Regions from separate parts of the Streptomyces sp. NPDC093795 genome, predicted to be linked through region 2. Evidence: riboswitches for the same ligand, from Rfam matches in the RefSeq annotation. Region 2 holds a riboswitch; each other region holds the start of a gene.
The links. Region 2 has a riboswitch for cyclic di-AMP ahead of ACIRB7_RS09555 (C40 family peptidase). Riboswitches for the same ligand answer to the same signal wherever they lie in the genome.
Positions count from the first base shown of each region.

Region 1: another riboswitch for cyclic di-AMP. It lies ahead of ACIRB7_RS31130 (M23 family metallopeptidase); the one in region 2 lies ahead of ACIRB7_RS09555 (C40 family peptidase).
Region 3: another riboswitch for cyclic di-AMP. It lies ahead of ACIRB7_RS15560 (LysM peptidoglycan-binding domain-containing M23 family metallopeptidase); the one in region 2 lies ahead of ACIRB7_RS09555 (C40 family peptidase).

Region 1 is NZ_JBIWIO010000014.1:115,247-118,510, reverse strand. Features, by position in the region: gene ACIRB7_RS31140 (HPr family phosphocarrier protein) at 1-257, shown strand, start outside; gene ACIRB7_RS31135 (GntR family transcriptional regulator) at 413-1,096, opposite strand; gene ACIRB7_RS31130 (M23 family metallopeptidase) at 1,281-2,051, opposite strand; cyclic di-AMP (ydaO/yuaA leader) riboswitch at 2,064-2,229, opposite strand; gene ACIRB7_RS31125 (M16 family metallopeptidase) at 2,477-3,264, opposite strand, start outside.
Region 2 is NZ_JBIWIO010000003.1:159,995-163,258, forward strand. Features, by position in the region: gene ACIRB7_RS09545 (8-amino-7-oxononanoate synthase) at 1-680, shown strand, start outside; gene ACIRB7_RS09550 (ATP-binding protein) at 843-1,280, shown strand; gene ACIRB7_RS09555 (C40 family peptidase) at 1,296-1,772, opposite strand; cyclic di-AMP (ydaO/yuaA leader) riboswitch at 1,775-1,906, opposite strand; gene ACIRB7_RS09560 (hypothetical protein) at 2,297-2,602, opposite strand; gene ACIRB7_RS09565 (ATP-dependent Clp protease proteolytic subunit) at 2,610-3,233, opposite strand.
Region 3 is NZ_JBIWIO010000005.1:111,518-114,781, forward strand. Features, by position in the region: gene ACIRB7_RS15555 (SGNH/GDSL hydrolase family protein) at 1-608, opposite strand, end outside; gene ACIRB7_RS15560 (LysM peptidoglycan-binding domain-containing M23 family metallopeptidase) at 770-1,774, opposite strand; cyclic di-AMP (ydaO/yuaA leader) riboswitch at 1,779-1,967, opposite strand; gene ACIRB7_RS15565 (tyrosine-protein phosphatase) at 2,327-3,148, shown strand; gene ACIRB7_RS15570 (DUF6126 family protein) at 3,158-3,264, opposite strand, start outside.

The sequences.
Region 1 (3,264 bases), on a different contig from region 2:
GCTGGGCCGAGGGCCTGCACGCCCGCCCCGCGTCCATCTTCGTCCGTGCCGCCACGGCTTCCGGCGTTCCGGTGACGATCGCCAAGTCCGACGGCACCCCGGTGAACGCCGCCTCCATGCTCGCGGTGCTCGGCCTGGGCGCGCAGGGCGGCGAGGAGATCGTCCTCGCTTCGGAGGCCGACGGCGCCGAGGCCGCTCTGGACCGTCTGGCGAAGCTGGTCGCCGAGGGTCTCGACGAGCTCCCCGAGACCGTCTGACCCGGGTCGACCTCTCCCGTACGACGAAAGGCCGTGGCCGCCGGAATTCCGGCGGCCACGGCCTTTCGCATTTCCACCGACCCGGATTCGGCCCGCTTTTGGGCAGCACGGAACGCGGGCCACGGAATTGCTATTCTTTGTATACGGTGTGCGCGTTAATTCCGGACGCTCGCCGTGTTGACGACATGTTGCGAAACCCTCACGTGCCCGCGCTCCGGCCTTTTGAGCCGGTGCAGCGGCTGCGAGCGCTCCGCGTGCAGCGCGGTCAGCGCCCGCGCGCGCTCGGCGTCACCGCGCGCCACGGCGTCCACGATCGCGCCGTGTTCGGCCCAGGCCTCCACCGGCTGAGCGGGCTGCTCGACCGCGTACATCCAGGCGATCTTGTGGCGCAGCTGGGTCAGCAGCGCTGTCAGGGCCGGGCTGCCCGAGGCCTGCGCCAGCGTCTCGTGGAACCAGCCCCCGAGCGAGCGCAGGTCCTCGCCCTGGCCCCGTCTCGCCCGCTCCTGCCCCAGTCTGACCAGGCCCCGCAGCACCTTGAGGTGGGCCTCGGTGCGCCGCTGGGCGGCACGCGCGGCGCCCAGCGGTTCGAGCAGCGCCCTCATGTCGAGCAGGTCGGCCGCCTCCTGCTCGGTGGGCTCGGCGACGTGCGCGCCCGCGTGGCGGCGGGTGACGACGAAGCCCTCGGACTCCAGGGTGCGCAGGGCCTCGCGGACCGGGACGCGGGAGACGCCGTACCGGCGGGCGAGCTGTTCCTCGGTCAGCCGGCTGCCCCGCTCGAAGACGCCGGAGACGATGTCGTCCCGGATCGCCGTGCATACCGAGTGCGCGGGAATGCGCATGTCCGACCTCCGCCTTGGTCTGCGCGAGACAATTCTGCGACGCCTGTTCTGCGCCCGATCTGCGACTCTATTGCAGCGCGCCGGAATTTCCGATGCCTCAGCGAAATATGGAAGCCTTTTTGACCGACGAAAAGCCCCGGCTCAGCACGAGCCGGGGCTTTTGCGACGTTGAGGTGGGCGTGCGTCAGACGCTGACGCCGCGCGCGCGGAGGTAGGCGAGCGGGTTGATGTCGGAGCCGTACTCGGAGCTCGTGCGCGCCTCGAAGTGGAGGTGCGGGCCGGTCGAGTTGCCGGTCGAGCCGGAGATGCCTATCTGCTCGCCCGGTTCGACGCTCTGGCCGACGTACACGCCGATGGAGGAGAGGTGGCCGTACTGGGTGTACGTGCCGTCGTTCATCCGGATGACGATGTTGTTGCCGTACGCGCCGCCCCAGCCGGCCTCGACGACGGTGCCGGAGCCGACGGAGACGACACTGCTGCCGTAGCCGGCGTGGAAGTCGACGCCGGAGTGGCTGCCGGAGGACCAGAGCGAGCCGCCGGTCTGGTAGCCGGTGGAGACGTACGAGCCGGCGACGGGGAGCTGGAAGGAGTTCAGGCGGCGGCGCTCGGCCTCACGGGCGGCGCGCTCCTCCGCCTCGCGGATCTCCTTGGCGCGGGCCTCCGCCTTGCGCTTCGCCTCGGCCTCGGCCTTCGCCTTGGCGGCGGCCTCGAAGGCCTCCTGCTCCTGGGCGGCGGCCTGGGCGTTGATCCGGTCCACGAGGGAGTCCTCGGTGATCACCTTGGTGAGGCCGGTGTCCTCGACGGAGCGGTTGTCCGCGTCGGCGGCGAGCGCCGGGGAAGCGAGGGTTCCGATGACGCCGGTGGTGGCGAGGGTCGCGGCGCCGGCGAAGCCCACGCTGCGGCGCGCCATCCGGCTCGACCCACGATGCTTCCCGGTGGCACGGGTGAACGCCATGTAGTGGCTGATCCTTTCCTTCCTTCTCGCCTACCGGGTTAGCTGACGGGTTCGGAGCAGGAAGGTCTCCTACGAGCCCCTCCGTACGAGACGAAGGCGCCCGATTCACCCCAGGGACTACGTATGGGTCCCCGGCTCCCCAGGCTCGCGCCTGACGGGGACTCGGCGATGACTGTCCGGGTGCCGCGGGTGCGGCGGGTGCAACTGCCGAACAGACGCACCGACGCTATGCGGATCATCTTTCAATCACCAACCGGACTCGCCAGTTTGTAAGACATGCCACAGGGCAAACGATCACCCTTGCGCTTAATACGGACAAAGGGGAGGGCTCCGACGAAACATGCCGTCGGAGCCCTCCCCTTACCGGATCAGAGCCGGGTCAGACCGTGTCGGAGCCGGGCCGGGAGCCGGGCCGGGAGCCGGAATCAGCCGGTCACGACGGTGACTTCACCGATGCCGAGCGCGCGCACCGGGTCCGCGATCTGCGCCGCGTCGCCCACGAGCACGGTGACGAGCCGGTCCACCGGGAAGGCGCTGACCACGGCCGCGGTCGCCTCGACCGTGCCGGTCTCGGCGAGCCGCGCGTACAACTGGGCCTGGTAGTCGTCGGGGAGGTGCTGCTCGACCTGGTCGGCGAGCGTCCCGGCGACCGAGGCGGCCGTCTCGTACTTGAGCGGGGCGACCCCGACCAGGTTCTGCACGGCCGTCTCGCGCTCGGCGTCGGTGAGACCCTCGGCGGCCAGCGTCCGCAGCACCTTCCACAGGTCGTCGAGCGCCGGGCCGGTGTTGGGCGTGTCGACGGAACCGCTGATGGCGAGCATCGCGGCGCCGTTCCCCTGGCTGTCGGAGCGCAGTACCTGCCCGAAGGCACGCACCCCGTACGTGTAGCCCTTCTCCTCCCGCAGCACCCGGTCGAGTCGCGAGGTGAGGGTGCCGCCGAGGCAGTACGTGCCCAGGACCTGGGCCGACCAGACGCGGTCGTGCCGGTCGGGGCCGATCCGTCCGATCAGCAACTGGGTCTGGACGGCGCCGGGTCGGTCGACGATGACGACCCGTCCGGTGTCGTCGGCCGAGATCGGCGGCATCGGGAGCGGCTCGGCCGGCTCACCGGTCCAGGCGCCCAGGGTCTCGGCGAGGACCTTGTCCAGGTCGACGCCGGTCAGGTCGCCGACGACCACGGCGGTGGCCGTGGCGGGCCGGACGTACGCCTCGT
Region 2 (3,264 bases):
CGGGGCGGCGGGCCCTGGTCGTCAGCGACTCCGTCTTCTCCGTCGACGGAGACAAGGCTCCGCTGCCGCAGCTCGCCTCGGCCTGCCGCGCGCACGGCGCCGGGCTCGTGGTGGACGACGCCCACGGCTTCGGCGTCCTCGGCGAAGGGGGCCGGGGCGCCCTCCACGAAGCCGGGCTCGCGGGCGACGAGGACGTCGTGGCCACGCTCACCCTCTCCAAGTCCCTCGGCAGCCAGGGCGGCGCCGTCCTCGGCCCGGCCCGGGTGATCGAGCACCTGGTGAACGCGGCCCGCACCTTCATCTTCGACACCGGCCTCGCCCCGGCCGCCGCGGGCGGTGCGCTGGCGAGCCTCCGGCTGCTGGCGGCCGAGCCGGGCCTCGCCGGGCGGGCCCGTACCGTCGCCACCACGCTGTACGGGCTGCTCACCGAGGCGGGCCTCACGGCGGCCCGGCCCGACGCGGCCGTCGTGTCGGTGCGCGCCCCCTCCCCGGAGGCGGCGCTGCGCTGGGCGGCGGACTGCCGCGAGCAGGGCCTCGCGGTCGGCTGCTTCCGGCCCCCGTCCGTGCCCGACGGCATCTCGCGGCTGCGTCTCACGGCGCGCGCCGATCTGACGGACGCGCAGATCGAGCGCGCCGTGGAGACGATCCTGAGGACCGCGCCCGCCGCCCGGCAGGGGTGAACGTCGGCCCAAGGGGGTTCCCGAGGACCATAGTTCACCGCTTCGGGCGACAGATGGGGACATATCTTGGTGGAACGCCGCCCGGCGCGGCACGATCGGTGGCACTCTGACGCGAAGCGCGATCCGGGGCAGCGGCCCCGGCGGGAAAGGGACAGCGTCGCCATGGCAGATCACCAGGAAGCATCTCTCACGCTGCCGAGCGACCCCGCCTCGGTCCCCACGGCCCGGCGGTACGTCGCGGACGTCCTCACCGACTGGGGTCTCGACGGCGCCGCGGACATCGCGGACTCGATCCGTCTGATCGTCTCCGAACTGGCCTCCAACGCCGTCCTGCACACCCTCGGCCAGTCACCCACCTTCACGGTGGAGGTCCGCCTGGAGCGCGAGGAGCGGCTCCACATCGGCGTCACCGACAGCCACCCCCGCCGGCCCCGCCGCCTCCCGGCGGCGGTTCAGCAGGACAACGGCCGGGGCATGGTCATCATCCGTGTCCTGGCGGCGGAGGCGGGCGGCCGTCTCTCGGTCACTCCGACCGAGGACGGCGGCAAGACGGTCTGGATCACGATCCCGTGGACCGTGGCCCCCCTGGCGAGCTGCTAACGCCTGTCCGCCGGGTCACCGGACGCGGCCGTAGTAGACCTTCGACGACCAGATCTTGTCGAGCTTCACCCAGGACCCCGACTTGGGCGAGTGCCAGATCTTGCCGCTGCCGGCGTAGATGCCCACGTGGTACACCCTCCCGCCGGAGTGGAAGAAGACCAGGTCCCCCTTCTGCCGGGTGGAGGCGGAGATGTGCTGGGTCTTGTTGTACTGCTGCTGCGCGGTACGGGGCAGCGGCTTGCCCGCCTTCTTGTACGCGTAGAGCGTCAGACCGGAGCAGTCGAACCGGGAGGGCCCGGCGCTCCCGTACCCGTACGGGGCTCCCTTCTTGGACGCGGCGACGCTCAGTGCCTTGTTCGCGTGCGTGGTGGCTGCCTGGGCCTCCGATGCCGCACCTGGTGCGAGCAGCGTGCCGCCGACGGCGGCGAGGGTGAGAGCCGAGACGGCTCCGGCCCGGGACAGCAGGGACGGGACGTGCATCTGCGCAGTCATGCGCAACCCTTCGTCAGCCGCCTGCGAAGGATGACCTGTCGGGTTCGGGCTGGCGAAGATGCCCGGCCGCGGTCGCGGCTTCACCCCAAGGGACGGCCCCGCTGCCGAAACAGCGCGTACGCCCCGTAAAAATCGGGTCCTCCACTCCTGCCGATCCACTCCTGTCGACCAGACGTCCGGGACAGCGGCAGGACTCGGCGTCCGCCCGGACCGCCCCGCCGCGGCGGCGGGGGCTTGTCGTCGACAGGGATCTTGACCCACACCCAGGGTGAAATCCGAGCTGAAACAGCGATATGTGAGGCTCCTCACGACTGATCCGTTCGGGTGGACAGGACGCTTTCGTGATCTTCGGAGGTTTGGCCAACGAGCCCCGCACCAGGGGTGGAACGCCCCATTCCGCCAGATGTGTACACGTGGTGCGCAAGTCACCCGAGCCATTAATCGACTCGTCGACTACGCCGAACGAGGGAGTGTTTCTGCGGCAGATGTCGGCCGTACGGACCTCGACACGACACGACGAAATGTCAACTCGCGCGTGGTCCCGGGACGGTGACCCGACCGGTCCTGCGCTCCCCGTCCAACACGCGCAGAGCACGCGCCAATGTGTCCGCGTGCACCTCGCTCTCACCCCGTACATGCATCAGCGTCAGAGCTTCGCGCAGCGCCTCGGCCCGCCCCACCAGGGCCTGTGCCGCCCGTAGAGCTCCATAGGTATGCGTACCCCTGGATGGATTGATCTTCCCCAGGAGGTCGACGACTTCGAGGTACACGTCGACGAGTTCGCCCTCGGCCCGGGTCAGGGCGGGCAGCGGCGGCAGCTCGGGGACCACGGCCGGCTCACCGCGCCGCGCCGCCGGCGGCCGCGCGCCGGCTGGTGATCACATGATCCACCAGGCCGTACGCGACCGCCGCGGGCGCGTCCAGGACGGTCAGACGGTCCAGGTCGGCGTCGATCCGCTCCCGGGGCTGCCCCGTGTGCTCGGCGAACGCCCCGGCCACCAGGGCGCGCAGCCGGAGCAGTTCGCGCGCGTGGAGGTCGAGGTCGCTCGGCTGCCCCTGCATCGGCTCGTCCAGGGCGGGCTGACGGAGCGTGACCCGGGCGCCGGGGAGCATCAGCCGCTTGCCCGCCGTGCCGGCGGCGAGCAGGAGCGCGGCGGTGGAGGCGGCCTGGCCCAGGCAGGTGGTCTCCACGTCGCAGTGGAGCGAGCGCATCGTGTCGTAGACCGCGGTCGTCGCGGTGGTGGAGCCGCCGGGGGAGTTGATGTAGAGCGAGATGTCCTGGCCCGGCGCCGCGTGGTCCAGATAGAGGAGCTGGGCGATGACGTCGTTGGCCGAGGTCTCGTCGATCGGTGTCCCGAGGAAGACGATCCGGGAGGCGAGGAGCCGGGAGTAGGGGTCGAGGGTCCGGGTTCCGTAGCTGGTCCGCTCCGTGAACTCGGGCAGTACGTGGCGAGCGTGCATGACGGGCACCTCCATCTGTAAAAAATGTACA
Region 3 (3,264 bases), on a different contig from region 2:
CCGAGGACCTGGGCGGCGCGGAGGGCGACCCGGGTGTGCCCCTCGGCGGAGAGGTGCAGCCGGTCGAGGTCCCAGGCCCGCCGGTCCTGCACGGACCTGAGGGACCACAGGTCGAGGACCGGGCAGTCGTAGCGGTCCGCGATGGCCCGGACGTGGGCGGTGTAGGTGGCGATCTTGCCGCGCAGGTGCCTGAGCACGGGCACGTCACGGGTGTCGAAGCCAGTGGTCACCATGACGGTGCCGACGGCGGAGGTCAGTTCGGCGACGGCCCGCTCGAAGCGCTCGGCCACGTCGTCGGGGTCGCTGCCGGGGCGGATGATGTCGTTGCCGCCGGCGCAGAAGGTCACCAGGTCGGGGGCGAGTTCCTTCGCCCGGGGGACCTGTTCCGCCACGATCTGGTCGAGGAGGCGCCCGCGTACGGCCAGGTTGGCGTAGCGGAAGGCGTCGTGCTCCGGCAGCTGGTCGGCGAGCAGGACCGCGAAGCGGTCCGCCCAGCCGACGTACGTCCCGCCGGGCCCGGGGTCTCCGACGCCCTCGGTGAAGCTGTCACCGATCGCCGCGTACGACCCGAATGCGTTCTTGTCTCTTGATCTCGAATCGTCTGCCACGGGAGCACATCCTTCCCTTTTGGATGTGACCTACGCGACCGTAAGGAGGGGTTGACGCCGGGTGATATATGCCACCGATAAAGAAATTGCCAAGCCGGAATAGATGGGGAAACGCCGGAGGCCCGGCACAGGAGTGCCGGGCCACGCGGGGTGTCGGTGCGTCAGATGGAGACGCCGTGCTGGCGGAGGTAGCCCAGCGGGTCGATGTCGGAGCCGTAGCTCGGCGAGGTGCGGATCTCGAAGTGCAGGTGCGGGCCGGTGGAGTTGCCGGTGGAGCCGGAGAGGCCGATCTGCTGGCCGCCGGTGACGGTCTGGCCGGACGAGATGGAGAGGGAGGAGAGGTGGGCGTACTGCGAGTAGCTGCCGTCGGCGTGCTGGATGACGACCTCGTTGCCGTAGGCGCCGCTCCAGCCGGCCGAGACCACGTTGCCGGCGCCGACGGCGCGGACGGTGGTGCCGGAGGAGGCGATGAAGTCGACACCGGTGTGGTAACCGGAGGACCACATGGAGCCGGAGGCGCGGTACGGGGTGGAGATGCCGCCGCTGACCGGGGCGACCCAGCCGGACGCGGAGGTCGAGGCGCCCGTCGACTCCTGCGCGGAGGAGGACGAGCCGGCGTCCGAGGACGGGGCGGTGGTGGCCGGGGCGGCGGCGCGCTCGCTGCCCCGGGAGGCGCGCGGGGTGTCGCCGTTCTTCGAGGAGGTCTCGGCGGACGGCTCCGGGGCGCTCTTGGGGGCGGCCGCCCGGGGCGCGGCGCTCTTCGGAGCGGAGGCCTTGGCGGTGCTCTTGGCGCCGAGCGTGAGCTTCATGCCGGGCAGGATGAGCGAGGGGTCCTCGCCGACGACCTGGCGGTTGTCGGAGTACAGCTTCTGCCAGCCGCCGGCGACGTGGTGGTCGGCGGCGATCTTCGACAGGTAGTCGCCGCGCACGACGGAGTACGTCTTCGGTGCGGCCTTGGCGGCGGGCGCGGCCTTGGCGGCGGCGAGGGCCTCCACCTGGGCGGCGGCGGTGACGGCCTGGCTGGGGGCGGCAGTCTGCTCGGCGGCGTGGGCCCCGGTGGCGCCGAAGAGCGGGAGGGCGACGACGGCGCCTCCCGTACCGGCGGCGGCGATTCCGCGGGTCAGTCGGTTGGTCTTGGTACGGCGGTGCTTACCCGTCGCGGGCATGGCGAATTCCTCTCCGGCGCCTACGAGGTGAGCTGTCGGGTTCGGACTGGAGATGCCCGGCCGCGTTCTCACGCGGCTTCACCCCAAGCCGTCCTGCGTCGCGGGACCGGCGTACTTCCTGGGTCCCCCGCTCCTGCCACACATGGGATGAGTGGGAATTCCGGACGGTGGCAGGATTCGGCGGTCCGACCGGATTGACGGTGACGCTAGACGAGGGGGTCGGCACGGACAAGCCGCTGATTTCCACCGGCTTTCCCCGCCACGTCTTCCGGCCGGAATTCCGGTCACCCTCTGTGGATGACGGTCCTTCGATGTCCCTTTTCCGTACGGCAATTGGTTCCGGCCGTCGGCCACGATCCGTCACTTCTATGACGCTGCTCACGCGCCGATGCCCATCTCGCCCGCAAACAGGGCGCGTTATACGTAAGGCCTCAATTCGGACAGATCACCCATTCCCGTCCAGGGGGGTGCGCCGACACCCTCCCGCCTGGATGATTGCCCCAGGAACCGATCTCGCTTCGGGCACCCGAACGTCGACCACCAGGAGCACCCGTGACGCAGCAGCTGCCGCAGGTCCCGCCCATCGAAATGACCGAACCCGAGCTGGCCGAGGTCCGCAACTTCCGGGACGTGGGCGGCCTGCCGACGACGGACGGCCGGGCCGTCCGCACCGGGCGCCTCTTCCGCAGCGGCCACCTCGCCCACGCGACGGCGGCGGACGCCGCCTTCCTCGACTCGCTGGGACTGCACACCGTGTTCGACTTCCGGAACATGGCCGACCGGAAGGTCGAGGGTCCCGACGTCGAGCTGCCCGGCGTACGGAACGTGAACATACCGCTCAACGATCCGGCGGAGGGCAAGGAGTTCTGGAAGCTGGTGCGCGGCGGCGACATAACCCAGCTGCGCGAGATCCTCGGTGACGGCAAGGCGGCCGCCAACATGTCCGACTCGTACCGGAAGATGGTGATCGAGCGGACCGCGGAGCACAGCCGGATCCTGCACGCCATGGCTGAGGACAGCCTCCCCGCCCTGATGCACTGCGCGGCCGGCAAGGACCGCGCCGGGCTCTCCATAGCGATCACCCTGCTCGCCCTCGGGGTCGAGCGGGCGGCGATCGAGGCCGACTACGTGAAGTCGAACGACCCGCACCGCCGCTACAAGGTGCGCCGCAGCTCCACCGCCCCGGACGCCATGTCGCCCGAGGTGATGGAGCTGCTGAGCCCGCTCTTCGACGCGCGGGTGGAGTACCTGCGGGGGGCCTTCGAGACGATCGAGGCGACCTGGGGCTCGGTGGACGCCTACCTCGCGACGGGCCTGAAGCTGGCCCCGGAGACCCGCGAGCGCCTGCGGGAGCGCCTGCTCACCGAGGTGTGAGTCCGCCGCCTACCGGTTCTGGCCACCCAGCGCGAAGAGCAGGTAGAGGAAACCGGCGAAGAGGTGGCCGGCGACCAGGTAGGCGAAGAGGCGCAGGACCAGCCCCTTGGGGAACT